DNA from 3 places in the Oceanimonas sp. AH20CE76 genome. Region 2 is predicted to be linked to each of the others. Evidence: riboswitches for the same ligand, from Rfam matches in the RefSeq annotation. Region 2 holds a riboswitch; each other region holds the start of a gene.
What was found. A riboswitch is a leader RNA that binds a small molecule or an ion and turns the genes downstream of it on or off. The one in region 2 is predicted to bind thiamine pyrophosphate.
Positions count from the first base shown of each region.

Region 1: it holds a riboswitch for thiamine pyrophosphate, as region 2 does, so the genes downstream of both, thiC (phosphomethylpyrimidine synthase ThiC) here and N2M06_RS02000 (sodium:solute symporter) in region 2, are expected to answer to the same signal.
Region 3: it holds a riboswitch for thiamine pyrophosphate, as region 2 does, so the genes downstream of both, thiD (bifunctional hydroxymethylpyrimidine kinase/phosphomethylpyrimidine kinase) here and N2M06_RS02000 (sodium:solute symporter) in region 2, are expected to answer to the same signal.

Region 1 covers NZ_CP155481.1:3,205,810-3,215,400, reverse strand. Annotated here, with positions in the region: gene cysW (sulfate/thiosulfate ABC transporter permease CysW) at 1-839, opposite strand, end outside; gene cysT (sulfate/thiosulfate ABC transporter permease CysT) at 839-1,681, opposite strand; gene cysP (thiosulfate ABC transporter substrate-binding protein CysP) at 1,685-2,692, opposite strand; gene N2M06_RS15635 (exoribonuclease II) at 2,856-4,835, opposite strand; gene N2M06_RS15630 (o-succinylbenzoic acid (OSB) synthetase) at 4,943-5,854, opposite strand; gene menA (1,4-dihydroxy-2-naphthoate octaprenyltransferase) at 5,969-6,841, shown strand; TPP riboswitch at 6,939-7,041, shown strand; gene thiC (phosphomethylpyrimidine synthase ThiC) at 7,116-9,071, shown strand; gene thiE (thiamine phosphate synthase) at 9,068-9,591, shown strand, end outside.
Region 2 covers NZ_CP155481.1:383,951-393,541, forward strand. Annotated here, with positions in the region: gene N2M06_RS01970 (ABC transporter permease) at 1-730, shown strand, start outside; gene N2M06_RS01975 (ABC transporter permease subunit) at 741-1,535, shown strand; gene N2M06_RS01980 (ABC transporter ATP-binding protein) at 1,563-2,630, shown strand; gene N2M06_RS01985 (phosphodiesterase) at 2,627-3,454, shown strand; gene N2M06_RS01990 (HAD-IIB family hydrolase) at 3,454-4,281, shown strand; gene N2M06_RS01995 (hypothetical protein) at 4,347-4,829, opposite strand; gene N2M06_RS02000 (sodium:solute symporter) at 4,954-6,393, opposite strand; TPP riboswitch at 6,475-6,581, opposite strand; gene pyrC (dihydroorotase) at 6,675-7,706, opposite strand; TPP riboswitch at 7,953-8,049, shown strand; gene N2M06_RS02010 (3-oxoacyl-ACP reductase) at 8,096-8,869, shown strand; gene N2M06_RS02015 (LLM class flavin-dependent oxidoreductase) at 8,869-9,591, shown strand, end outside.
Region 3 covers NZ_CP155481.1:111,878-121,468, reverse strand. Annotated here, with positions in the region: gene N2M06_RS00595 (Na+/H+ antiporter subunit D) at 1-254, opposite strand, end outside; gene N2M06_RS00590 (Na+/H+ antiporter subunit C) at 251-598, opposite strand; gene N2M06_RS00585 (Na+/H+ antiporter subunit B) at 599-1,027, opposite strand; gene N2M06_RS00580 (putative monovalent cation/H+ antiporter subunit A) at 1,027-3,324, opposite strand; gene thiD (bifunctional hydroxymethylpyrimidine kinase/phosphomethylpyrimidine kinase) at 3,523-4,329, opposite strand; TPP riboswitch at 4,366-4,467, opposite strand; gene polA (DNA polymerase I) at 4,729-7,461, opposite strand; gene elbB (isoprenoid biosynthesis glyoxalase ElbB) at 7,765-8,412, shown strand; gene N2M06_RS00560 (7-cyano-7-deazaguanine/7-aminomethyl-7-deazaguanine transporter) at 8,677-9,336, opposite strand; gene N2M06_RS00555 (DUF3630 family protein) at 9,456-9,591, opposite strand, start outside.

The DNA.
Region 1 (9,591 bases), 430 kb from region 2:
TACTCCTGTTCACTGGCGTTGTGCAGACGCCACTCGAGATAAGATTTAATCATCAGGGTGACCACTGCCATCAGCGTCAGCAGGGCGGCGGCGGTAAAGGCACCCACGGCGTTATAGTCCTGATGCAGCAGCTCCACATGCAGGGGCAGGGTATTGGTTTCACCGCGAATGCCGCCGGACACCACAGACACGGCCCCAAATTCGCCCACAGCCCGGGCATTGGTGAGGATCACGCCATAAAGCAGCGCCCAGCGAATATTGGGCAGAGTGACCTTACGGAACAGCTGCCAGCCGCTGGCACCCAGCAGCACGGCGGCCTCTTCCGAGTCGGTGCCCTGGCTGCTCATCAGCGGCACCAGCTCGCGCACCACAAAGGGGCAGGTTACGAACACCGTCACCATCACAATGCCGGGCCAGGCAAACATCAGCTGCATATCGTGGCTGTCGAGCCAGCCGCCCACCGGGCCGTTGACGCCGTACATCAGCAGATAAAGCAGGCCGGCCACCACAGGTGACACCGCAAAGGGCACGTCCATCAGGGTCAGCAGCAGCTGACGGCCGGGAAAGCGAAAGCGGGTGACCAGCCAGGCCAGCAGGGTGCCAAACACCAGGTTGATGGGCACGGTAATGGCCGCCACCATCAGGGTCAGGCCAATGGCGTGCAGCATGTCGGGCTCAGCCAGGTTGTCAATCACACCACCCACACCGGCGGCCAGCGCGCCGGCAAAGATGGCAATCATCGGCACCACCAGCAACAGCAGGGTCAGTACCACGCCGGTGCCAATCAGCAGCCAGCGGCCCCAGGGGCGGGAAGCCCTGAGCGTGAGCGTCTGTTCCATCAGGCGTTACCTCGAATGCGGCGCATAAAGCGGCTTTGCAGAGTGTTGATGGTAAACAGCAGCACAAACGAGGCCAGCAGCACCAGGCTGGCAATGGCGCTGGCGGCGGCATAGTCGAACTCCTGCAGCCGAATAAAGATCATCAGCGAAGTGATTTCGGTCTGCCAGGGCATGTTGCCGGCAATAAAGATGACGGCGCCAAACTCCCCCAGACTGCGGGTAAATGACAGCGCAGTGCCGGTAAACAGCGCCGGCCGCAGCTCGGGCAGCACCACGCGAGTAAAGGCCTGCCAGGGGCTGGCCCCCAGGGTGGCGGCGGCTTCTTCATATTCCGGGCCCAGGTCTTCCAGCACCGGCTGCACGGTGCGCACCACAAAGGGCACGCTGGTAAACACCATGGCCACCACTATGCCCACCCAAGTGTAGGACACCTTGATACCCAGCTCTGCCAGCCAGGCACCGTACCAGCCATTGGTGGCAAACAGCGAGGCCAGGGTCAGGCCTGCCACCGCCGTGGGCAGAGCAAAGGGCAGGTCCATCAGGCCGTCGAGCAGGGCCCGGCCGGGAAAACGGTAGCGGGTGAGGATCCAGGCCATCAGCAGGCCAAAGGCCATGTTGAACAGGCTGGCCACGGCGGCGGCGCTGAGGGTCACCTTGTAGGTAGCCACCACCCGCGGGTCTGTCACCACCTGCCAATATTGCTCCCAGCCCATCTGGCTGGTGTTCATCACTAGCCCGGTGAGCGGCAGCAATATGATCAGGCTGACGAACAGCAGGCTGGTGCCCAGGCTCAGGGTAAAGCCCGGCAGCACCCGCCTGGAAGCACCCAGCAACGCCGCCATGGCTTAGCGGGCCTCGGCTTGCAGCTGATCCAGGCTGCCGCCGTTAGCAAAGTGATCCTGCATGGCCTGCTCCCAGCCACCAAAGATCTCTTCCACGGTAAACAGCTCGGTGGCCGGGAACTGATCGGCCACTTCGGCGGCCACTTCTTCGTTATGCACCCGGTAGTTGTAGCTGGCCAGAATGCGCTGGGCCTCTGGGGTGTAGAGGAACTCCAGATAGGCTTTGGCGGCGCCGGCGGTGTCGTTACGCTCCACGTTGCGGTCAATCCAGGTCACCGGAAACTCGGCCAGCACGTCTACCGGCGGCACTACCCGCTCAAAGGCCTGATCCGGGTACTGGGCGATAATGTTGTTCACTTCCGATTCAAAGGTGATCAGCACATCACCAATGCCACGGTCCACAAAGGTGGTGGTGGCACCCCGGCCGCCGGTGTCGAACACGGCCACCTGCTTCACCAGCTTGCCCATATGCTCGCGGATTTTGCTCTCGTCGCCATTAAAGGCCTTATGAGCAGCACCCCAGGCGGCCAGATAGGTGTAACGGCCATTACCGGAGGTTTTAGGATTGGGGAATACCAGCTGCACGTCGTCCCGGGTCAGATCGTCCCAGCCCTGCACCTGCTTGGGGTTATCCTTGCGTACCAGAAATGCCATGGTGGAGTAGTAGGGGGAGCTGTCGTTGGGCAGGCGGGCCTTCCAGTCTTCGGGGATCAAATTACCCTTCTGGTGCAGCACATCCACATCGGTGGTCTGGTTGTAGGTCACCACATCGGCGCGCAGGCCCTGCAAAATGGCCTGGGCCTGGCGGGATGAACCGGCATGGGATTGCTTGATCTCCAGGGTTTCACCGGTTTGCTCCTGCCAGTGCTTTACAAACACAGGGTTGATTTCGGCAAACAGCTCGCGGGCAATGTCGTAGCTGCTGTTGAGCAGCTCTTTGGCCTGCAGCGGCAGGGCGGTGGCGCTCACGCCGGCGGCAAACAGCACAGAGGCCAGAAGGGATTTGCGCATGATTCAACTCCAAACAAAAATGAAGAAACTATAATCGATTCTAATATGCGCAAAAGATATTTAAACCATCTTTGATAGTTGCTTTTGGAATATATAAGCAAGGGTGGATATAAGGGACAAAAAAGGCCTGCATGTGCAGGCCTTTTCAGTATCAGAATTCCGCTCAGGAAGCAGGTTTTTCCTGCTTCTCCGGTACCAGCGGAATGGCCGGTTTGGCGATCAGGGAACGGGTGTCTTCAATGGCTTCGGTCAGGATCACCTGAATGTGCTGGCCCAGCTCGTATACCGGCTGTTTGTCGAGATAGACCCGGCCGTCGTCCCAGCTGCATTCCAGCCGATCCCGGTTGGGCAGGATCAGGGAGGACGGCATAAACACCACGGCGCCGTTTTCCTGCAGGCGCAGCTTCACGCCGCCGCGGCCGATGTCGATAATCTCGGCATCAAACACATGGCCGCCAGCCACCGCCGGCTGCAGATAGCGCACATACAGCCAGTCGGCAATGTCGCGCTCGGCACGGCGGTGCATACGGCGCTGTTCCGAGAGGTGCACGGCCAGCTCGGCGTTGGGCGCGTGGGCGTCGTGGGCTTTTTCGGCCAGAATGGCCTTGATCAGCCGGTGGTTGATGATGTCGCCGTATTTACGAATGGGCGAGGTCCAGGTGGCGTAGGCGTCCAGACCCAGGCCGTAGTGCTCACCCGGAGCCGTACTCATGGCGGCGTAAGACTGGAAGCGGCGCACCCGGTTGTCCAGATAGCTGGTGTCGCGGCTATCCAGCCAGCGGCGCAGCTCACAGAAACCTTCCAGGGTGGTGATTCTGTCGAGGTCTACCGGTGCATCATGCTCTTTCAGCAGTTCCTGCAGCTGGGCCAGTTTTTCTTCATCAAAGCCGGCGTGCACGTTGAATACACCGGTGCCGCAGTGTTTGGTCAGCCAGTTGCCGCAGGCCAGGTTGGCGGCAATCATCGACTCTTCCACCATCAGGTTGGCAATGCGGCGGTGATCGGCGTGAATGGCCACCACGTTGCTGGCATCGTCCAGTTCAAAACGGAAGTCGGGGCGGTCCGGGAACACAATGGCGTGAGTGCTGCGCCAGTTGTTGCGGGCCAGGGTCATGGTGTTCAGCTCGCGCAACTGCTCGGCAATCACTTCGCTTTCGGGCTGCCAGTCGCCGGTGCCTTCAATCCAGTCGGAGACCTTGTTATAGGCCAGGCGGGCGTGGGAGCGAATGCGGGCGGCAAAAAACTCGGCATCGTCGGCTACCTTGCCGTCGGCGTTAATATGAATGCGGGCGCACAGGGCGTGACGGTCTTCCCCTTCTTTCAGGGAGCACAGCTCATCGGCCAGGGTGCGCGGCAGCATGGGAATGTTGCGGCCCGGCAAATACACGGTAAAGGCGCGCTCGGCGGCTACTTTGTCCATGTCGCTGTCGTGGGCTACATAAGCGGTGGGATCGGCAATGGCCACCAGCAACTCCCAGCCGCCGTCATCCAGCTTTTTCACGCTCAAAGCGTCGTCCATATCCTGAGTGGACTCGCTGTCGATGGTGAAAAAGGGCACTTCGGTCAGGTTCTGGCGGGGCAGAGTGTCGTCCAGCAGCTCCCACTGTTCCCGGTCCTGAGGGGCCTGGTTGGCCAGGCTGTTGCGGGCCAGCACCACCCACCAGGGGGCAATGGGGTCGTCCACGCCGGCAATCACTTCCACCACATCAGCAAAAAAGCCATTGTCTTTCAGGGCGTGACGCTTGAGATCCGCCAGCACCCAGTCGCCATCTTTCAGGTCCTGGTCGTTCATTCCCTTGATGGTGCGAGCCTTGATGGCGTCTTTCATCAGCGGGTGATCGGGCACAATATTGAGCCGGTCACGGAACCACTTTACCCGGGCCACAAAACGGGTCAGGCCAGGCTCGATCAGGGTCTCCGGCTCCACCATCTCCTTGTCGTTTTCGGTGCGCAGCACGGCGGTAATGTGATCGCCATGCATCACCTTTTTCATGTGCGGGGGCGGAATGAAATAGCTTTCCTTGTCACTGACTTCGAGAAAGCCGAAGCCCTTGGAGGTGCCTTTGACCATGCCTTCCTTGGTAGGCAGGGTGTCGCGGATTTGTTGCTTGAGCTGAGCCAGCAGGGGATTGTCTTGAAACATGTGTTTGGGAACCTGTCGAAATATCGGCCTGACTATACGGATTTACCCTCAAAATGCCAAGAAAACCTTGCCTTTTGCACCAGTTTGGTGCGCTTTTTGTGGCTGTTTTATAAACAGCCTGATCCATAAACCAGAGTAAGGTGATTAACGTCCGGCTGGCCTTGAGTGGTGACGCCGTTGTGCAGCAAATAACGCAGGCCGTCGACCTGAGCCTGGCTGTCCGGTGTCAGCTCCCCCGCCAGTTGTGCAATATGCTGATTGGCCAGGCCGCTTTCCAGATTGCCCGCCAGTATCACCTGCAGCCCTTGCGCTAGTGCCGTATTGGCCCACTGCCGGCACAAGGCCGGCTCGCCCAGCAGGGAGGGGCGCAGCACCAGGGCTTTCAGCCCTTCAAACACCGCCGGGAGTTTATCGCCACAGCGATCAGCACTGATGGCCACCGGCCAGCCATGCCGTTGGGCAAGTGTGCGAGTGTCGGCCGGGCTGGCGCCGGGATCAAGCAGCCAGTCGGTAGCGCGACCACCGGTATGTCGCCACAGTTCAGCCAGCTGTGCTTCGCTGAGCCGGCCGCCGGCATCCAGCACCAGCCTGAGGCCGGGCACCAGAATGGACAGCTCGCGCACCAGGCCGGCGTCAAACTGCACATCGCCGGTCAGGGTCAGCCAGGCTTGAACAGGGTGCTCCCTGCGGCAGCGCCAGGCGCGAATAATGGCTTCGCGCTCGCCTTCCAGCAGCGGCAGGCTGGGAGCGGGTGCTGCTGTGAGTGGCGTGAGCGCGCAACCCAGTCCAAAGCGCACCCAGGGTGAGGTGGCTGTATGCTCAAGGCCTTGTTCCAGCTGCGCGCAGGCGGTCAGCAGTTCGGTTTCTGTTGCTGCTATATCGGCGGTGACCGGGGGTGCCACCTCGCCCCAGTGACCGTTAATACATATATACAAGCCATGGCGGCGGCGCACGGCAACGCCGTCGATCACTTTTTCTTTGGTCAGGGGCAGGGCATAGCGGTAAACCGAAATGGACATGGCAAGGCGCTCAGCTATTTAATTTTACATAAAGGTAACATGGTGACACGGTGAGCGACAGCGGTGTTTATTGAGTATCATGGAGCGCTTTATATAAGTGGAATTGTGTTTGTGATGCCCCTGAACATCTGGCTGCTGGCCATTCGGCCCAAAACCCTGCCGCTGGCGGTGGCTTCCATTGTGTTGGGAGCCGCCAGTGCCGGCACTGTAAATGTTGGTGTGCTGGCCCTGGCCTTGCTCACGGCCCTGTTACTGCAGATTCTGTCGAATCTGGCCAACGATTACGGCGACGGTCTGCGTGGCACAGATGGCCATGAGCGCACCGGCCCGGTACGAGTGCTGGCCTCGGGGCAAGTGTCGGTGGCTCAGCTGCGCCGGGCCATAGTAGTGGTGATTTTACTGGCACTGACAAGCGGACTGGCACTGCTGACCCTGGCGTTGGGTCACGACCTTGCCGCCTGGCTGGGCTTTTTGCTGCTGGGGGCGTTATCTGTGCTGGCGGCACTGGGTTATACCCTGGGCCGGCGGCCCTATGGTTACTCGGGGCTGGGCGATGCGGCGGTATTTGTGTTTTTCGGCCCGGTGGCGGTGCTGGGCACTGGCTGGCTGATGCGGCCGGAGCTTGCCGCTGCCGGCATCTGGGCGGCGCTGGTGGCAGGCTTGCTGTCGATGGCGGTGCTCAATATCAATAATATTCGCGACATGGCGGGTGATGCTCAGGCGGGCAAACACACGCTTGCTTTACGGCTGGGGCTGCCCCGGGCACGGGCCTGGCAGGCCGGGCTGCTGGCGTTGGCGGTGCTGGCAGCCGAACGGCTGATGACCGGCTGGGGATATCTGGCGCTGCTGGGGCTGTGGCCGCTTGCCCAAGGGCTGAAGCTGGTGCTGACCCGGGAAGGCGCCGAGCTGAACCGGGCACTGGCGCTCACTGCCAAAGGTACCCTGATTCTGACCGTGGGTCTGGCATTGGGGTTGGTAACGTCCTGAGTGGTTTATGCAAAAAAGTAACGGCCCGGTGCCATTTTGGCTGTTGTCTGGCAATGAATCATCTTTGCTTTTGTGAACTTGGTCTGGTTATACTGCGACCATCTTGTCGGAGTGCCCTCATGGGGCTGAGACCGCGAAAGCGGGATCCGTTGAACCTGATCAGGCTAATACCTGCGAAGGGAAGCAAGTAAAGAACCCGCTACCGGATGTAGGCAGTTCTTTATCAACACTCCCGACAAGCATTTCACCAAATGGACGCAAAAGTGAGATTGCTATGTCAACAAAAGTAAACCGTCGTGAAGTTCGCAGCCAGGCCCAGGAATATATTCACAACCTGAAGGGCGAACCCTTTCCGAATTCCTCCCGCATTTATCTCGACGGCTCACGCCCCGACATAAAAGTCGCCATGCGCGAAATCGCCCTGGCCGACAGCTATAAAGGCGGCACCGAAGAAAACCCCATTTTCGAGCCCAACGATCCGGTACCGGTATATGACACCTCAGGTGCCTATGGCGATCCCGAGTCTGAAATTGATGTGCGCAAGGGTCTGCCCCAGCTGCGCCGGGACTGGATTCTGGAGCGTAACGATACCGTAGAGCTGGAAAGTGTTACCTCCGAGTTTACTCAGCAGCGCATGGCCGACGATGGCCTGGATCACCTGCGCTTTGAGCACCTGCCCAAGCCGCGCAAGGCCAAGGCCGGTCAGTGCGTGACCCAGATGCACTACGCCCGCAAAGGCATTATCACTCCCGAGATGGAATATATCGCCATTCGCGAAAACATGGGCCGTGAGCGGGTGCGGGACGAACTGCTGCTCAGGCAGCACAAGGGCGAGAGCTTTGGTGCCAATCTGCCGGAAAACATCACCCCAGAATTTGTGCGCAAGGAAGTGGCCGAAGGCCGCGCCATCATTCCCGCCAACATCAACCACCCGGAAGCCGAGCCCATGATCATCGGCCGCAACTTCCTGGTGAAGATCAACGCCAACATCGGCAACTCGGCAGTGACCTCTTCCATTGAAGAAGAAGTGGAAAAACTGGTGTGGTCCACCCGCTGGGGTGCCGACACCGTCATGGATCTGTCCACCGGCCGCTACATTCACGAAACCCGTGAGTGGATTTTGCGCAACAGCCCGGTTCCCATCGGCACCGTGCCCATCTACCAGGCCCTGGAAAAAGTGAACGGCGTGGCCGAAGACCTGAACTGGGAAGTGTTCCGCGACACTCTGATCGAGCAGGCCGAGCAGGGCGTGGACTACTTCACCATTCACGCCGGCGTGCTGCTGCGCTATGTGCCCATGACCGCCAAGCGGGTGACCGGCATTGTGTCCCGCGGTGGCTCCATCATGGCCAAGTGGTGCCTCACTCACCACAAGGAAAGCTTCCTCTACGAGAACTTCCGTGAAATCTGTGAAATCTGTGCCGCTTACGATGTGTCCCTGTCACTGGGTGACGGCATGCGCCCGGGCTCGGTGGCCGATGCCAACGACGAGGCCCAGTTTGCCGAACTGTATACGCTGGGTGAGCTGACCAAGATCGCCTGGGAATACGACGTGCAGGTGATCATTGAAGGCCCGGGTCACATTCCCATGCACATGATCAAGCGCAACATGGAAGAGCAACTCGAGCACTGCCACGAAGCGCCTTTCTATACCCTTGGCCCGCTGACCACCGACATCGCCCCGGGTTACGACCACTTCACCTCTGGTATCGGTGCGGCGCTGATCGGCTGGTACGGCTGTGCCATGCTCTGTTACGTTACTCCCAAGGAGCACCTGGGGCTGCCCAACAAGGAAGACGTGAAGCAGGGTCTGATCACCTACAAGATCGCCGCCCATGCCGCCGATCTGGCCAAGGGCCACCCGGGCGCGCAAATTCGTGACAACGCCATGTCCAAGGCGCGTTTCGAGTTTCGCTGGCACGATCAGTTCAACCTGGCGCTGGATCCGGAAACCGCCCGGGAATATCACGACGAAACCCTGCCTCAGGAATCGGGCAAGGTGGCGCACTTCTGCTCCATGTGCGGACCCAAGTTCTGCTCCATGAAGATCACTCAGGACGTGCGCGACTACGCCGCCAGCCTGGAAAACAACATAGCAGTGCAGCTGGTGGGTATGGACGGCCAGCCTGAAATCGTACAGGCCGGCATGGCGAAAATGTCGGAAGAATTCAAGAAACGCGGCGGTGAGCTCTATCACCAGGCCGATAAACTGGAGCAAGAAACTCTATGACCAAACCCATCGTCTGGACCATAGCCGGTTCCGACTCGGGTGGCGGAGCCGGCATTCAGGCCGATCTGCACACCATTCATGCACTGGGCGGCCACGGCTGCTCAGTCATCTCCGCCATTACCGCTCAGAACTCGGTGTCGGTATCCATGGTGGAGCCGGTATTGATGCAGGCCTTTACCAGCCAGCTGGTTTCTCTGTCTACCGATATGCAGGCCGCCGCCATCAAGGTGGGCCTGCTGCCGGGCGGGCTGCGCGCCGAGGTGCTGGCGCGCTACCTCAAGGAATATCGCCGCCAGTGGCAGCCTTATGTGGTGCTGGATCCGGTGGCCATTGCCAGCACCGGTCAGTCCATGGCAGAAGCCAACCTGCTGCCGGCCATCAAGGCTGATCTGCTGCCGGAAGTGGACCTGATCACCCCCAACGCCGTTGAGCTGGAAGCCTTGTCGGGTATCGCGCCCGACTCACCTCAGGCACTGCGTGCCGGTGCTGCCGCCCTGCGGGAAATGGGCGTAGGTGCTGT
Region 2 (9,591 bases):
GATCCTGGTCTCGGTCAGTGGTGACAATGGTGCCATGAATTACTGGCAGGCACTGACCGACGGCCGCTATCTGCGCAGTATGCTGGAGACCCTGATGCTGTCGGTAGTCACCACGCTCACTACCCTGGCGATTGCGCTGGTTGCCGGCCTGTTTCTGGCCCGCAATCAGTTTGCCGGCAAGGCATGGCTGGTGTCGCTGATGACGTTTCCGCTGGCGTTCCCCGGTGTGGTGGTGGGCTTTCTGGTGATTATGCTGGGTGGCCGTCAGGGTCTGAGCGCCGAGCTTGGACTGTTGCTTGACGGTTCACGCTGGACCTTCGCCTACTCGCTGGCCGGGTTGTTTGTCGGCTATGTGTATTTCTCCATTCCCCGGGTTTTGCTGACGGTGATGTCCGCGGTGGAGAAGATGGATTTGATGCTGGAAGAGGCGGCCCGTTCGCTCGGGGCCTCACGCCTGCGCATTGTGCTGGATGTGATCCTGCCGGCGCTCAAACCGGCGCTGATCGCCAGCGGTGCCATCTGCTTTGCCACTTCCATGGGGGCCTTTGGCACCGCCTTTGCGCTGGCCAGTGGCATTAATGTGATGCCGATGACCATTTACACCGAATTTACCCTGGGTGCCAATATCGCCATGGCGGCGGCGTTGAGCATCATACTCGGCCTTATCACCTGGCTGGTGCTGCTGCTGGCACGCTCGGCCTCGGGGGCCAGTTCCACTCCTGCCGCCTGAGGACACCGCCATGAAACGACCTTTTTCCTATTATCTGCAACTGGCGTTCACTCTGCTGGTGTGCGCTTTTATGGTGGTGCCGGTACTGATGTCGGTAACGGCCGGCCTGACCAGCAACTACTTTCAGGGTCTCTCCAGCGGACTGACCCTGCGCTGGATAAATGAAGTGCTTACGCTTTACAGCGATACCCTGTGGCTGACTCTGCAGCTGGCGCTGTCGACCCTGCTGGTGAATCTGCTGGTAGGGGTGCCGGCGGCCTATTATCTGGCAACGTCTGCCAGCCGCTGGGCGCGTATTTTTGAAGAGCTGATCGTGCTGCCGGTGGCCATTCCCGGCCTGGCCATTGCTCTGGCGCTGATCATCGCCTATGGCGGCCATGGTGATCTGCGCACCAGCTGGCTGTTTATTCTTATCGGCCATGTGCTGTACACCCTGCCGTTTATGGTGCGTTCGGTGCTGGCAGTGCTGCACAGCATCGATTTCAAACAGCTGGAAGAAGGGGCTGCCAGTCTGGGGGCCGGCTTCTGGCGTCGCTTTCGCGACGTGGTCGTGCCTAATTGTAAAGGCGGCATCATCAGCGGCGCGCTGATGACCCTGACCCTGTCGGTGGGTGAGTTCAACCTTACCTGGATGCTGCATACGCCGCTGACCAAAACCCTGCCGGTGGGACTGGCAGACTCCTATGCCTCAATGCGGCTGGAGATCAGCAGCGCCTATACCCTGATTTTCCTGCTCATGCTGCTGCCACTGATGATAGGTGTGCAGTGGAGTGGCACCCGGCTGCGCAAGCCGGCGGCCCGTTAATCCGTATTTTGTTTCAGGACTGACTCAATGACCATTAATGAACACGGCGTTGCCATTCGCCTGCAAAACTGCCGCAAAACCTTTTCCGACGGCACCCTGGCCCTGCACCCGCTGGACTTGACCATCCAGGCCGGCGAGACCCTGGTCTTGCTCGGTCCCTCGGGCTGCGGCAAAACCACCACACTGCGCATGATTGCCGGCCTGGAGTTTCCCGATGAAGGGGGCCGCATTCTGTTCGGTGATGAAGATGTAACGCGTCAGCCCATTGAAAAACGCAAGGTGGGCATGGTGTTTCAGTCTTATGCCCTGTTTCCCAATATGACGGTGGCCGAGAACGTGGGCTATGGCCTCAAGGTGCAGAAGGTGAAAACCGCCGACATCAAACGGCGGGTGGCTGAGATGTTGGAGATGATGGAGTTGGCTCCGTTGGCCCACCGGCGTATCAGCCAGCTGTCGGGCGGTCAACGGCAGCGGGTGGCGCTGGCACGGGCGATTATCACCAGCCCGCGGGTGCTGCTGCTCGACGAGCCGCTCACTGCCCTTGATGCCTTGCTGCGCGACCGGCTGAGGGCTGATATTAACAGCCTGCTGCGCAAACTCGGCATTACCGCCATTTATGTGACCCATGATCAGGATGAAGCCATGGCACTGGGGGATCGCATTGTGGTGATGGAGCATGGCCGGGTATCCCAGATTGGCACCCCGAGGGAAATTTATTTCGAACCCCAAAATGACTTTGTGGCCGACTTTATCGGCCAGATCAACGTGTTTGAGGGCCTGGTCCGTAACCGCTGTATGCAACTGCCAGGGGGAAGCCTGCCGGGGGTGGCGCTGGCCGACGGCCCCGGGCGAATTCACTGCCGGCCGGAAGATATGGAGATCACCGAGGCCGGCAGTGGCCAGCTGACCGGCGTGGTGCAGCAGACCCAGTTTATCGGCGATCGTAACCGGGTGTGGGTGAGCGGTGTCAGTGAACAGCCGGTACTGGTGGACTGCGACGGACGGGCGCAGTTTACACCGGGGCAGACGGTGGGGCTGTTAATTAAACCGGATCAGATGATCCGGCTGGATCAGCAGCGGGTGAGGGCAGCATGATCATTGCGCAACTGACAGATCTTCATATCAAGGCCGGTGGCAAGCCGGCTTATGCCGGCAAAGTGGACACGTTTGCCCGGCTGCAGCAGGCGGTGGATCACCTCAATAACCTGCAACCCCGGCCCGATCTGGTGCTGATCACCGGTGATCTCGGCGATTTCGGCAGTGAAGCCGAATACCGCCAGGCCCGGCTGGCGCTGGATCGGCTGCTGATGCCGTTTTATCTGGTGCCGGGCAACCATGACGATCGCCGCGCCTTGCGGGCGGTGTTTGCGGATCATCAATACCTGTTTCAGAGCCAGGATCATCTGAGCTATGCCATCGACGGCCTGCCACTGCGTCTGGTCGGGCTGGATACCAGCGTTCCGGGCAAACCTCATGGCCTGATTGACGCAGAACGTCGTGACTGGCTGGAGCAGACCTTAAGCCGGGCTCCGACGCAGCGCACCCTGCTGTTTATGCATCATCCGCCGGTGGCGGTGGGGCTCGAGCACATGGATGTGCAGCGGCTGCACGGTGCCGATGAGCTGGCCGGGGTGCTGAAGCAGAATCCGCAGGTGGAATTGCTGCTCTGCGGTCACCTGCACCGGCCGGTGGAGTTTATCTGGTGCGGACGGCCGGTGTATGTGGGGCCGGCCCATAACCATGCGGTGACCCTGGATCTGCGGCCCGGCGCACCTTCATCTTTCACCAGAGAGCCGGCGATGATCCGCCTGCTTTATCTGCATCCGCAAAGCGGCCTGCTGCTGAGCCACCAGAGCCATGTGGACGACAGCGATGGCCCCCATCCGTTTTTTGACCAACAGGGCAGGCTGATAGACTGATGAAACCTATAAACCAGCTGTCTCCGGCCCGGGCCGGTGCCATTCGTTACATTCTCACCGATGTGGACGATACCCTCAGTTACCGGGGCCAGCTGCTGCCCCGGACCCTGCAGGCACTCTATGATCTGCGCGCAGCCGGCATTACCGTGGTGCCCATTACCGGCGCTTGCGCTGGCTGGTGCGATGCGCTGGTGCGTCTGTTACCGGTGAACACCGTGATTGGCGAGGGCGGCGGCTTTCGTTTTCAGCTTGATGGTCAGGGTCTGAGCACCGAATACTGGTTGCCCGATGAGCGTCGCCATCAGCAGCGGGAACAACTGGCAGCGGCGGTGAACGCGGCGCTGACCGCCGTGCCCCGGGCCATGCTGGCGGCGGATCAGTCGTTGCGGCTGACTGATATGGCTATCGATATCGGCCAGGCGGTGACCCTGAGCACCGACGAAGTCAGCGCGCTGTGCGCCGAACTGGACCGGCATGAGGTGAACTATGCCACCAGCTCGATTCACCTTAATGTGTGGAGCGGTGATCACAACAAGTGGCGCGCCGCCGAGCGTTATTTCACCGCCCGGCTGGGACTGACCCCGGATCAGATCCAGGCTCAGGTGCTGTGCATTGGTGATTCGGCCAATGACGAACCGATGTTTCGTGCTCTGCCGCTGAGTGTGGGGGTGGCCAATATCGTCCACAGCCTGCCCTGGCTGGCTAGCCTGCCGTCCTATCAAACAGAAGAGGAAGGGGGTAAGGGCTTCGCCGAAATGGCCGAGCACCTGCTGAAGGCAAGGGGGGAAGTTACATCCGGGGTCGTGGTCAGCGAGACAACGGCTTAGCAGGGTTACTGGATGCAGAGCCCGGACAACGGCCGCCATCGCGGCCGCTAGGTGTGTCTGGCCGGTTACTCTTTCTGCAGGGTGACATCAAAGCGAATATCGGCCTGCAGGTTGTTGTCGGGGTTGTGTCCCGCCTGCAGGCTTTCCATATATAGCAGGCTGGCTTTGACGCTGCCGCTGGCCCGGCCTGTGTCTTCATTAAGCTCCAGCACATTCAGCTGAATGGGTACTTCTTCTTTGGTGCCGTAGTGCGGGGTAAGGGCATTTTCGGGAAAGTAAGATACGGAAGCGCTGTTGGCTTTGCCTTGTATCACCATGAAGTCGATGACGAATGTGCCCTTGGTTTCAAACTTGTTCTGGCGATGGCCTTGTATGGATACGCTATACATACCGGGCATCAGCTCACTGAAGTTGGCGGTGGAGCCTTGCTCATGCTCCAGAATGTGCCAGCTGTGTTGTTTTCCGTCCAGGGTGCCCGTCAGTTCGTTGGCAACAGCCAGAGGAGTCACGAGCAGGGCCAGCGTCAGCGAGGTGGTGATTGTTTTCATGAGTGCTCTCCGCTTGGGTACCGGTTTACCGGTTGTTGTGCACTCAGTGTAGAACACAAAAAAAACCGGCGGCCTTGGGGCGCGCCGGCAATGTATTGCGACGAATGGTTACAGCAAAACGAACTCAGTTTTCCAGGCTGCGCACCCGGCTGGCTAACGCGGCAAAGTCAAAGGGGTTGCGGTTGGGCACCAATAGCAGCAGGGCGGAAATGGCCACCGGCACAAAGGTGGCCAGCAGGAACGACTCCAGCAAATAGGTGGCGGCTTCGCCCGGGGCTGGGAACAGCATCAGGCCGGCCACCAGACCGCCGAGGGTGCTGAGCATGGCGTTCCAGCCCTGATAACGGGCATTGTAAAAGCCAAAGAACACCGGAAAGGCAGCGGCGCAGCACAGCAGGTCTGCCAGCAGGAACAAATAAAGTACGCTAAAGCCCTGCGAGGCCACATAGAGCACCGGAATGGAAGACAGCACAATCAGCCAGCGCGACAGCCCCAGCAGGGTGTGCACGCTGGTGTTGGGCAGCAGCCGGCGCAGGTCTACCACCAGCATGCTGGTCAGGCCGCTGATGGTGGAGTCGGCGCTGCTCATGATCAGCGCCAGGCCAAAGGGCAGCAGGCCAATGGCAAACCACAGCGGCATATTGGGCATCAGCACGCTGAACAGCGCCACCGAGCCGTCGCCGGGCAGGTTCAGGCCCACAAAGGCCAGGCCAAACAGTCCCATAATAAAGATGATGGGAAAGCTGAGCACACCGCTCAGAATAAAGCCATTGCGGATTACCTTGTTGTCCCGTGCGGCAAACACCCGTTGCCAGGTGCCCTGATAGAACAGACCGGTGAGCACCACGGCAAGAAAGAAGGTGAGGCCCGATTTCAGCCCTGTGGTGTTGAGCGGATCAAGCAGGTGCGGTGCGCTTTGTTGCAGGCCGGCCAGGGCCGGGGCCAGACCGTCGGTGGCCTGCCAGCCCAGGGCAATCAGCACCAGCAAAAACGGCAAAATCACCAGCATCTGCACGCGGTCGGTAAAAATGGTGACCCGCAGGCCGCCATACAGGGTGTAAACAAGGGTGGCCACCATCACAATGCCGGCGGTAGTCCACAGCGGCACCGGTGCCAGCAGGGCCACCATCTGGGCAATGGCGGTGAGGCCGGCGGTGAGTGCAATAAACATATAGAACAGCATGATCACCAGTACAAAACCAAACATGCCCCGGCCGTAGCGTCCCATTACAAACTCGGTGAGGGTATGGCCTTCGGGCATCAGCTCGCGAATGCGTTTGCCCAGCGGAATCATGATCAGCCGGGGGGCCAGCACGCCAAGGGCGTAGCCGGTAATGGCACCCACACCGCCCCAGGTGGCGGCCTGAGCCGGACCAAACAAAATCCAGGTGCCCATGGTGGTGGCCAGCAAGGTTAATGTAGTGGCGGTGCCGCTCTGGCTGTTGCGGGCCACAATAAAGTCTTCCGGTTTGTCGTTTTGCCGGCGGGCGTACAGCAGCCCGGGAATGGCGAAAACCGCCGCAAATAAACAGAGCCATAAAATGGCGGTGGTGGTGTCCAGCATGTGTTCTCCCTTTGCTCCCGCGAGCATGAAATAGCCGGGGCATATGGGCGAAAGGAAGAGGAGGGCGGATCGTCATGGTGCGGGATCGTTCGTTTCCTTCCCTTCGCCGGCATTATCCGGATCAGGTTCTAAGGGTTACCGCCTTGGTGGCGGAGTCTCAGCCCGTGTGGGCTCCCCCAGGAATGTGAAACGAGAGTAAGGGGCGGGGCCTTGATTGTCAATCAACTCAAATGCAACACAAAAAACGCGACCGAAGTCGCGTTTTTATTAACTGACCATGGTTATTTCACCATCCAGCCAATGTCTTCGCCGGCGCGAATGGGCACCAGCTGGTCACCGCCCAGGGGCAGGGTAGCGTCCACCGTCCAGGATTCTTTTACCAGAGTGATGGTGTCTGGGTTGCGGGGCAGGCCGTAGAAGTCGGGGCCGTTGTGGCTGGCAAAGGCTTCCAGCTTGTCGAGCGCACCGGCTTCCTCAAACACTTCAGCATATAGCTCAATGGCAGCGTGAGACGTGTAGGCACCGGCGCAGCCGCAGGCGGCCTCTTTGCGATGCTGAAAGTGCGGTGCCGAGTCAGTGCCCAGAAAGAACTTTTTGCTGCCGCTGGTGGCGGCACGCACCAGCGCCTGCTGGTGCGTGTTGCGCTTGAGGATCGGCAGGCAGTAGTAGTGCGGGCGAATGCCGCCCACCAGCATGTGGTTGCGGTTGAACAGCAGGTGGTGAGCGGTGATGGTGGCGGCCACGTTGTCGCCGGCCTGCTCCACAAACTTCACCGCGTGCTCTGTGGTGATGTGCTCCAGCACGATTTTCAGGTCGGGGAAGTCGCGCACCACGTCGGGCAGCACGGTTTCCAGGAACACTTTTTCCCGGTCAAAGATGTCGATGCGCGAATCGGTGACTTCACCGTGCACCAGCAGCAGGGTGCCGGTTTCCTGCATGGCTTCCAGCATCGGGTAGATGTTTTTTACATCGGTCACGCCGGAGTCGGAGTTGGTGGTGGCACCGGCCGGATACAGTTTACAGGCCACAATGTCGCCGCTGGTGCGGCCCTTGCGAATTTCGTCGGGGTCGGTTTTGTCGGTGAGATACAGGCTCATTACCGGCTCAAACCGGCTGCCCTCGGGGCGTACCGCCAGAATGCGCTCGCGGTATTGGTTGGCAAGCCCTGTGGTGGTAACGGGCGGCACCAGGTTGGGCATAACGAGGGCGCGGCCCAGATAGCGGCTGGCGTCGCGTACTGTGTCTTGCAGTTGCTCACCGTCGCGCAGGTGCAGGTGCCAGTCGTCGGGGCGGGTAATTGTCAGTGTGGTCATAGTCGGCTCGGCGTTATCCATTGCTTTCGAGGTCTTTATTATCCACCCGAAGCGGGTTTTCACCAAACCCATGGGAGCTTTAAGCGGTCAGCTGTCAGCTTTAAGTTGTTCTTATGTGTTTGCGGATATCGCAATCTGCCTGTTCGTACCGTGCAACAGGCACCAGATAAATCCTTAAGGCTACTCGGGCTGCTGACAGCTTATCGCTGACGGCTTACAGCTTGCTGTGGGGTATGTTATGGTTCGTGCCGAGACACGGGGTGTCCTGCTAAGCAGGGCTGAGATAACACCCGTTGAACCTGATCCAGTTCATACTGGCGAAGGGATGTCAGCCTGCCGGCCTGGTGCCTTTGCTGCCTTATGCCTTCGCCTCAGCTTCGAGGTAGAAAATGCAAACTTCCATTCCATTTAATGAACAACTGGTGCTGGTTACCGGCGGCGCCCGCGGCCTGGGCGAGCATCTGGTGCGCGCCTTTTTGCGCGAAGGTGCCAAAGTGGTGATCAACTACCTGAACAGCGCCGAGGCGGCACAAAAGCTGGCGGCCGAAGCGCCGGAGCAGACCCTGGCGGTGCAGGCCGATGTGACTGACGCCGCCGCCGTGCAGGCCATGTTTGACCAGGCCGAGGCCCATTTCGGCTGCCCGGTAACCACCGTCATCAACAACGCCCTGCCGGCGTTTTCTTTTAATGGTGATGCCCGGCCCCATGCCGAAGCGCTGACCTGGGAGCATTTGCACCAGCAGCTGGAAGGTATTGCCGGCGGTGCCTTAAACACCACCCGGGCGGCGCTGCCTGGCATGCGTAAAACCGGTTTTGGCCGCATCGTTAATGTTGGCACCAATCTGTTCCAGAACCCGGTGGTGCCTTACCACGACTACACCGCCGCCAAGGCCGCGCTGCTGTCGCTGACCCGCACCCTGTCGCAGGATCTGGGCCCGGACGGCATTACCGTCAACATGGTATCCGGCGGCCTGCTGCGCACTACCGATGCCTCTGCCGCTACTCCCGAGGAAGTGTTTGACTACATTGCCGCCAATACGCCGCTGCGCCGGGTGACCACGCCGGAGGAATTTGCCGACGCCACCCTGTTCTTTGCCTCGCCCTGGTCCCGCTCGGTCACCGGCCAGAATCTGGTAGTGGACGGCGGTCTGGTGAAAAACTGATGAGCATGAACGAACGCATGATGCACCTGAACCTGTTTCTGTTCGGGTGCGGCCACCACAGGGCCGCCTGGCGTCACCCCAATTCCGCGGTGGAGCAGCTGGGGGATATTCGCTATTACGAGCGTCTGGCGCAAACCGCCGAGCGCGGCAAGCTGGATGCGGTGTTCTTTGCCGACGGCCAGTCTACCGGCAATGTGGCGGACGGCAGCTACTGGTTTCTGGAGCCGCTTACCGCCATGGCGGCCATGAGCCGGGCTACGGATCGCATCGGTTTTATCAGCACTGTGTCGAGCACCTTTTTCACGCCCTTTCACGCTGCGCGCATGATGGCCTCGCTGGATCATATCTCCAACGGCCGCATGGGCTGGAACGTGGTCACCTCCATGTTTGACGTGGAAGCCCGCAACCACGGCTACGAGGCCATGCCCGCGCACGCCGAGCGTTACCGCCGGGCCGAGGAGTTTGTGGAGGCGGTGATCAAGCTGTGGGATTCCTGGGCTGCTGATGCGCTGGTGATGGATCGGGCCGGCCACTATGCCGACCCCGGCAAGGTGAACCCCATTCATCACAACGGCGAATTCTTTCTGGTGGACGGCCCGCTCAATGTGCCGCGCCCGCCTCAGGGCCACCCGGTGCTGTTTCAGGCCGGCGCTTCAGAGCAGGGGCGCACTCTGGCGGCCCAGTGCGCCGAAGCTATTTACGCCGTGGCCTACGATCTGCCG
Region 3 (9,591 bases), 270 kb from region 2:
GTGACCACCACCATAATGGCACTGAGCAGATCGGCCACCAGACTGATGCCATAGGGGGCCGGCCAGCTACCCATATGGGCCACCTGAATGCCGTCTGTCTGTACCTTTTGCAGCAATACCACAGAGGCCACCAGCAAACCGGCACCGGAGAATACGGAAATCCAGCGCTGCACATTGCGCCAGCGCCAGCAGGTAAGACACAAGGCCCCTGCCAGCATGGGAATAAGGATGGGTATCACGACTTCTGGTTTCACGAATCGGTGCTCTTCATTTCGTTAACATCATCGGCGCCAATCACTTCATATGCCCGGTGGATCAACACCACGGCAAAGGCAAGCACCCCAAAACTGATCACAATGGCGGTCAGGATCAACGCCTGCGGCAGCGGATCGGCAATGGCTTTCACCGGTACGCTCAGCCCCTGCGGAATCAGAGGTGGCGCGCCCCGCACCAGACCGCCGCTGGTAAAGATCAGCAGGTTAGCGGCATTCGACAGAATAATAAGGCCGATCACCAGTTTCACTACGCTGCGTCGCAGCATCATATAAAGCGCGGTGGCATAAAGGCCGCCCACCACAAAGGCAAACAGGTTTTCCATTTATTCCTCCACCTTGGCCAGGGACAGAATAATGGTGGTCACCACACCGATAACCACCAAAAATACACCGATATCAAAAAACAGCGGCGTACTCAGCTTGAGATCACCAATGCCAGGCAGCCACACTGTCCACCACTGGCTGGACAAAAACGGCTGACCTTTCAGCACCATGCCCACCACACCGCTGGCCAGCGCCAGCAGCAGACCACACCCCATCAGCAGCTGGCTTTCCACTCCCATCAGCTTGCGGGTGCTGCTGGCATCAAAGGCAAACATATGCAGAGCAAAGGCCCCGGATGCCACCAGGCCGGCAATGAAGCCACCGCCGGGTTCGTTATGGCCGCGCAGCAGCAGATACACCGCAAACAGCAGCAATAACGGTACCAGAAAGCGGGTGGCGGTCTGTAATATCAGAGACGAGCCTATCATCAGCGGTGTTCCTCCCAACGAAAGCGGATCATGGCGTTCACACCGATGGCTGCCAGCGCCAGCACAAAAATTTCTCCAAGAGTATCCAGCGCCCGGTAGTCCACCAGGATCACGTTCACTATGTTGCGGCCATGGGCTATGTCATAGCTGTTAGCTATCAGGTAACTGCTGATGCCTTCGCCCAGCGAAGACTGGTTCACGGTTAACACCATCATGGTCACCAGCACACCAAATACACCGGCTACAGTCGCATCCCGCCAGCGGGTGCGCGTGCTGGAAAGATCCTGAAAACCGGGCAGACGGAACAGCACCAGTACCAGCAGAATGACCGTCAGGGTTTCTACCAATATCTGAGTAATAGCCAGATCCGGCGCACTGAAAAACACATAAATCAGCGCCATGGAAAAGCCCAGCACACTTACCGCGGCCACGGCTCCCAGACGCAGATGAGTGGAGCAGACATAAATGACCGCCACCATCATCAGCAGACTGATCACCACTTCGTAGAGATAAACCCCTTCAAACGACAGTGAGTAGATAAAGGCGTCATGCGCCCAGAAGGCATATATCAGCAGACCTATGGTAGTCAGCAGTATGGTCATGATGTAGTTGGTCATGTAGCCGTTCTGCAGTACATGGGTCTGCCAGCGGGCCAGCCGCACCAGGCCGTCCATCATATGCTCATAGCCCCGTTCCGGACCGTAGGCCAGTGGATACAGCACCTTGCCCAGCGGCTGATAAATACGGCTCCAGCGACGGTACAGCAAAGCACCGGCCACCAGCGCGGCAGCACTGAACAGCAGCGGCAGATTAATGCCGTGCCACAGCGCCAGATCCAGATTTCCCGCCGGGGCCCCGCTGATGGCAGTGACCGCCGCCGCCAGCAGCGGCTCAGCCAGGCCGGGCAACAACCCCAGCACCAGACTTAAGACTGCCAGCGCACTAAAGCCCAGACGCATGGCAAGGGGAGCTTCGTGAGGCGTTTTTGGAGTGGGTTTCAGCTTGCCGAAGAAAGGTTTGATGGCCACCAGAGCACTGGCAGCCACAATAGCCACAGCCGTGACCAATGCCAGCACCACCAGCAGCACAGACAGGGCGCGGGCACCCAAGGCCGCCTCAAACATCAGCTCTTTGGCAATAAAACCAAACAGCGGCGGTATACCCGCCAGTGACAAGGCCGCCACCCATAAAAACAGCGCCGTATGCGGCATATGGGCACGCAAGCCGCCCAGCTCGCGCACATCCTTGGTACCGGTGGCATGATCCAGGGTACCGGCAGCCATAAAGAGCGCGCCTTTGTACAACGCATGAGCCAGCAGAAAAATCATGGCCGCTTTCAGCGCCACCGGCGTGCCGATGCCAATCAGCATGGTCAGTGTGCCCAGCGCCATAATAGTGGAATAGGCCAGAATGCGTTTCAGATCTGTGCTGCATACCGACATGAGGGCACCCACCGTCATGGTAACAGCCCCCAATACCGACAGCGTCAGCATCCAGGCATCATGGCCCGCCATGACAGGCTGCAGCCGGGCCATCAGAAACACGCCCGCCTTAACCATGGTGGCGGAATGCAAATAGGCGCTGACCGGCGTGGGCGCGGCCATGGCATTGGGCAGCCAGAAGTGAAACGGGAACTGCGCCGACTTGGTGAAGGTGCCCGCCAGGATCAATATCATCATGGGCAAAAACAGCGGATGCTGTTGCAGTGCAGGGCCCTGCGCCAGCACCTCGGTCAGCTCATAGCTGCCGGCCATCCAGCCCAGCATGATCAGGCCTGTCATCAGTGCCAGGCCGCCACCCATGGTGACAAACAAGCCCTGCAGCGCCGCCTTGCGCGACTTTTCCTGCTCATGGTTAAAACCAATCAGCAGATAGGAAGTAATACTGGTCAGCTCCCAGAACACAAACAACCCGATCAAATTGCTACAGAGCACGACTCCCAGCATGGCGCTCATAAAGGCCAGCAGGTACATCAGCAGCTTGTGCCTGTCCTTGTTGCCCTCCAGATAGCGGCCGCCGTAGATCAGAATAAAGGTACCAATACCGGTGATCAGCAGCGCAAACATCAGGCTGAGGCCGTCGAGCAGAAAACTCAGGCCGATATCAAGACTGGGAATCCACTGATAGTGAAACTGAAGCGTCTCACCCGCGGTAATGAGAGGCCAGAAACCGGCAAAATAAACAAACAGACTCGCGGGTAATACCGCCAGAAACCAGCCAATATACTGGCCCAGCCGGGAGCTCAACATGGGCACCAGGGCGGCGAGAACAAAACCTGCCAAAACGGCAACAAGCATACGCAAGGCTCCTTTTCAGGCCCGTTCAGGGGCGTAAGGATCGGCAAATAGAAAGGAGAGACTTAGAATGCAGACTATAGCAGTGACTTATTTCGATTAACGATCAATGCGTTAATTCGTTGTTATTGATTATCATCGCAAGGAATACTACAAGCCGCCCCGGCCGGACGCAAGCGGGCCGGGACATTTGCACTGTGTTCAGCGGGCAAAAAAATGCTCCACCGGCCCCCGGCCCTGCCCTACTTTCAGACGAGCGCCGGCTTCAATGGCTCTTTCGATATAATGCTTGGCAGACGCTACCGCCAGCTCAAGCTCCAGGCCCTGAGCCAGATAGGACGCCAATGCGCCGGACAGGGTACAGCCGGTGCCATGGGTGTTGGCGGTAATCACGCGGGGAGTATCAAAACAGCGCACATCGGCACCGTTGATCAGCCAGTCGGGGCTGCGCGGCTCCTGCTGCAAAAAACCACCTTTCAGCAGCACAGCCCGGCACTCCAGCTCGATCAGGGCAGCGATCAGCGGCTCCACTTCCCGCAGTGACGCGGGTATGTCCCTGCCGGTAAGGCAGGCAGCCTCCGGCAGATTGGGGGTGATCACATCCGCCAGCGGCAACAGCCGCTGTTTGAGACTGTTCACTGCGTCAGGAGCCAGCAGCATATCGCCGTTGGCACTGACCATGACCGGGTCCACCACCAGGTGCTGAGGCCGGTAGGCCTCAAGCGCGTCAGCCACCGTATTAATGGTATCCGCATCACCCAGCATACCTACCTTGACCGCGGCTACCGGCAGATCACTGAATACCGCCTCCAGCTGGGCGCGAATCATATCCTGGGGAACCGGATGTACTGCCGAGACTTTTTGCGTGTTCTGAGCGGTAATGGCGGTAATCACCGAACAAGCGTAACCGCCAGTGGCGGAGATGGCTTTAATGTCGGCCTGAACGCCGGCACCGCCGCCGCTGTCGGAGCCGGCAATGGAAAGAATAATGGCTTTGCTGCTGTGCATGTCCTTATGGTCCTTTATCTGGGCGCGAAAACCATAAGGCCACAGCCATCGGTTCCCTACGCCAGTATGAGCTGGATCAGGTTCAACGGGTTCGGCAACAATTGCCATCTCGGCCTTTCGGCACCCCGACCAATGACAGAAATCATACCCAGCCCACCGTTTAATTGCCAGCCGGCAGAGTTGAAACACACCAACTGTAATTTAGTAACATAAATTTTTTGTTGTATACAAAAGAAGAGGTGGATTGCAGGCAAAAAAAACGCCCTCAGCTAAAAACGCTGAAGGCGGCCTGAGCAGCATATTAATAAAATGCAAAAAGCTTGGCAGCATGGACTACTGCCTCTGTACCTGCTGCCACTATAACGTAAGTTTATTTCACTATCGTTATTTTTTATCGCATTAGTGAGCCTGATCCCAGTTATCACCCACACCGGCTTCCACCAGCAGCGGCACATCCAGACTGGCCGCCTGCTGCATCAGTTCGCAAATTTTCTGCCGGTAATCTTCTGCCTTGTCTTCGCGAATTTCAAATACCAGTTCATCGTGAACCTGCATCAGCATACGCACATCGTCTTCGGGTAACTGTGTTATCCAGTCGTTTACCAGCACCATGGCTTTTTTAATGATATCGGCCGCCGTGCCCTGCATGGGAGCGTTGATAGCGGCGCGCTCAGCGCCCTTGCGCCGGGCACCATTTTTGGATTTGATCTCCGGCAGATACAGGCGACGGCCAAACAGGGTGGACACATAGCCCAGCTCGCTGGCCTGCTCGCGGGTTTCTTCCATATAGCGCAGCACACCCGGATAACGTTCAAAGTAGATATTCATGTATTCCTGGGCTTCATTCCGGCCAATGCCCAGCTGGCGGGCCAGACCAAAAGCGCTCATGCCGTAGATCAGGCCAAAGTTAATGGCTTTGGCCCGGCGGCGCTGTTCGCTGGTCACCGCTTCAAGATCCACACCAAACACCTCGGCGGCGGTGGCCCTGTGAATATCCTGACCTTCAGCAAAGGCCGTGAGCAGTCCCTTGTCCTGAGACAGATGCGCCATAATGCGCAGCTCTATCTGGGAGTAGTCTGCCGCTACCAGCTTGTAGCCCTTTTCAGCCACAAAGGCCTGGCGAATGCGGCGTCCTTCCGGTGTGCGGATGGGAATGTTCTGCAGGTTGGGATCTGACGACGACAACCGGCCGGTGGCAGTATTAGCCTGATGATAAGAGGTATGCACCCGGCCGCTGTGCTCATTCATCATCTGGGGCAGCTTGTCGGTATAAGTGGACTTGAGCTTGCTAAGTACCCGGTATTCCATCAGTAATTTGGGCAAGGGGTAATCCAGCGCCAGCTCCTGCAGTACTTCTTCGGCGGTAGAAGGCGCACCCTTGGGCGTTTTTTTGATCACCGGCAGTTCCAGCCTGGTGAACAGAATCTCGCCAAGCTGCTTGGGAGAGCTGAGATTAAAGGGCTCACCGGCGAGTTCGTGGGCTTCCAGCTCCAGCTCTTTCAGCCGTTTGGCAATTTCATCACTCTGAATGGCCAGCAGCTTGCCGTCGATGCGCACGCCTGTGTATTCCATTCCGGCAAGAATGGGTACCAGCGGCATTTCAATGTCATTAAATACGCTTTCAAGAGATGGCTCGGCAGCCAGTTTTTCCGCCAGGTGATGGTGCAGCCGCAGAGTAATGTCAGCATCTTCCGCCGCATAGGGCCCGGCCTGCTCCAGTGGGATCTGGTTAAAGGTCAGCTGCTTGGCTCCCTTGCCGGCAATGGCTTCAAACGGTGTGGTGCTGTGATTAAGGAAAAATGCCGCCAGGCTGTCCATATCGTGCCGGGTCTGCACCGAGTTGAGTGCATAAGACTCCAGCATGGTATCGAGCAGCGTGCCCTTCATGTGAATGCCGTGATTTTTCAGCACATTGATATCGTACTTCAGATTCTGACCCAGTTTGATGCGGCTCTCATCTTCCAGTAACGGCTTGAGCGCACCGAGCACGGTTTCTTCGCTCAGCTGCTCGGGTGCATCCAGATAATCGTGACCAAAAGGCACATAGGCCGCCTGTCCGGCTTCTACTGCAAATGATACCCCTACCACACGGGCATCCCGGTAGCTGAGACTGGTAGTCTCGGTATCAAAGGCAAACAGAGGCGCGGCTTCCAGCTTTTTAATCCACGCATTCAGCTGCGCCTGCTCGGTCACCAGCTGATAATCGGTTTCCATAGCCGCCGCCACTGGCGCTTCTTCCTGAGTGGCGGGATCCAGCTCAGCCAGCAGATTACGGAATTCAAACTCTTGATAAAGAGCGCGCAAGGCCTCGGTATCGGGCTCGCTTTGCTGCAGATCCGCCGGCCCCACGTCCAGCTCCACATCTGTCTTGATGGTAGCCAGGGTATAAGACAGCCGTACCTGCTGCTCGTGCTCGACGAACTTGGCGGCAAACGACTTGGATCCGCGAAAGCCCAGCTCGGCAATTTTGTCGGTATTGGCGGCAATGTCGTTGATGGAGCCCAGCCCCTGCAGCAGCGCCAGTGCCGTTTTCTCACCCACACCGGGCATGCCGGGAATGTTGTCTACCTTGTCGCCTACCAGCGCCAGCAGATCGATAATCAGCTCCGGCGGCACACCAAATTTTTCCACCACGCCGTCCCGATCGAGAAAGCTGTTTTTCATGGTATCCATCAGCAGCACATGATTCGATACCAGCTGGGCCATGTCCTTGTCACCGGTACTGATCACCACATCCAGCTGCTGCTCGGTGGCCTGCCGGGCCAGGGTGCCAATCACATCGTCTGCTTCCACTCCTTCTTCGATCAGCAGGGGCAATCCCATGGCACGGATAATGTCGTGAATGGGCTTAATTTGCTCACGCAGATCATCCGGCATGGACGGCCGGTGTGCCTTGTATTCCGAATAAATCTCATCGCGAAAGGTTTTGCCCTTGGCGTCGAATACCACTGCTACTCTTGAGTCAGGAAACTGCTTGTGCAGGCTGCGCAGCATATTGGTAACCACACGAATGGCACCGGTGGGTCGGCTATCGCTGGTGCGCAGATCCGCTTGCTGAGAAGCAAAATAGGCACGATAAAGATAAGAGGATCCATCAACCAGGATCAGGGGTTTGGCAGGAATGGCAACCATGGCGTCTTCTCGTTATTGCGTTGGCCGCTAGCATGCCACAGCAGGCCGCCGGACTCCACGGCAATGCCGGTTGATCCTGTGGATAACTCTGTGAAAGGATGATCCGATCTGGATCCGGGGGATTTAAATTAGTTGTTTTATTTCATAAACTTATATTGTTAAGCAGCGTATTGATAACAGATCCTGAATTGTGGAAAATCGACAGTAATGAAATATTGCATCAGGATTAAACGCAATAAGGCTAGCACAAGCCGGCGGTTTTGCTGCCGGCATCATTAATTTCACACCAGTAAGGAGCACAACATGAAAAAAGTTGCCGTAATTCTGAGCGGCTGCGGCGTGTATGACGGCGCAGAAATTCACGAGGCGGTACTGTGCCTGCTGCACCTGGCCCGCAATGGTGCCCGCTATCAGTGCTTTGCTCCCGACAAGCCTCAGCATCATGTGCTGAACCATGCTTCCGGTGAAGAAAGTAGTGAACAGCGCAATGTGCTGACCGAAGCCGCCCGCATCGCCCGGGGCGATATTCAGCCCCTGAGCGAACTCAATGCCGACGACTTTGATGCTCTGCTGCTGCCCGGTGGCTTTGGCGTAGCTAAAAATCTGTGTAATTTTGCCTTTAAAGGGGCGGAATGTGAGGTCGACAAGGAAGTACTGGCGGTATGCAAAGCCTTTGCTCGTGCCCGCAAGCCTGCCGGCTACTGCTGCATTGCTCCTGTGCTGATCCCAAAAGTGTATCCGGCCGGAGTAAAAGGAACGGCAGGCACAGATGCTGCCGTGGCAGACGCCTTTATGGCCATGGGCGGTGAGCATATCGGCTGTGCCGTGACGGATATGGTGGAAGACGAACGCCACAAGGTGATTTCCACCCCCGCCTATATGCTGGCAAAAAACATTACCGAAGCCGACACCGGCATTGGCAAACTGGTGAAGCGCCTTTTAGAAATGTAACCCCAGCCTCTTGCTCCAGTCCCGATTTGTCGGGACACCCGTATCGCCTGTTAGCCCGCTTGCCCGAATAAATTCGGGCCTACAACACAAAAAAGGGCCGGCAATAAGCCGGCCTAAATACTCTGGAAGCAATGTGAGCAATGTCGTGCCTTCAAAAACGGTCGCGCCCTACTGCTGAATGGGGCCTTGTTTGGAAAGCAAGTTAACGATAATCGTTATCATTAATTATTGCAACCCCTATTCCTGTATTCTTCTGCACAGTAATTAACGGCTGGTTTGCAGTGCCGCTTGGTCGTCGCCAAGAATGCGACGGCTCAGGTATTTCAGCAGCAGACCATAGGCGGGCACAAACAGTCCCAGGCTGAACACCAGTTTGAAGCCGTAGTCCACCCAGGCTATTTCTACCCAGTGCTCGGCCATAAAGGGATCCGGCGAGCGCCAGAATGCCAGGCTGAAAAAGGCCAGGGTATCAACCAGGTTACCGAAAATGGTGGAGCAGGTGGGGGCCACCCACCAGGCCTTGATTTGCCTCAACCGGTTAAACACCGACACATCCATAATCTGCCCCAGCACATAGGCCATAAAGCTGGCCAGGGCGATACGGGCCACAAACAGATTGAATTCTGTCAGCGATCCCAGGCCCTGATAGCTGGCCTCGAAAAACAGCACCGACAGCACATAAGAGCTGACCAGCGCCGGCAGCATGACCGCAAAAATAATACGCCGGGCCAGATCAGCACCAAAAATCCGCACCGTCAGATCCGTGGCCAGGTAAATAAAAGGAAAGCTGAGTGCGCCCCAGGTGGTATGAAAACCAAACAGGGTAAAGGGCAGCTGCACCAGATAGTTACTGGCAGCAATCACGGCAATATGGAACAAAGACAGGCGTATCAGCGCCGAGCGGTACTGTTGAGCGGAGATCATGTATCACCTTTTTGATAAATGGGGTTAGGGAACCCATTGCGGGTCAGCAATGAAAAACCGTCGCATTCTAGCGGTTTTTTAGCCACTTGTCTTCATTTGAAGTAAAAAGCTCGGCCTGATTACCTGCGGTTCCACTGTGCGGTGAGCCAGAGCGCCACGGCTTCATCCTGTGCATTTAATGCTTCCAGCCAGGCGCAATCGCTATAATGCTGAAAGCACAGAAACAGCCGGCTGCCTTCAAAATCCACCAGCCAC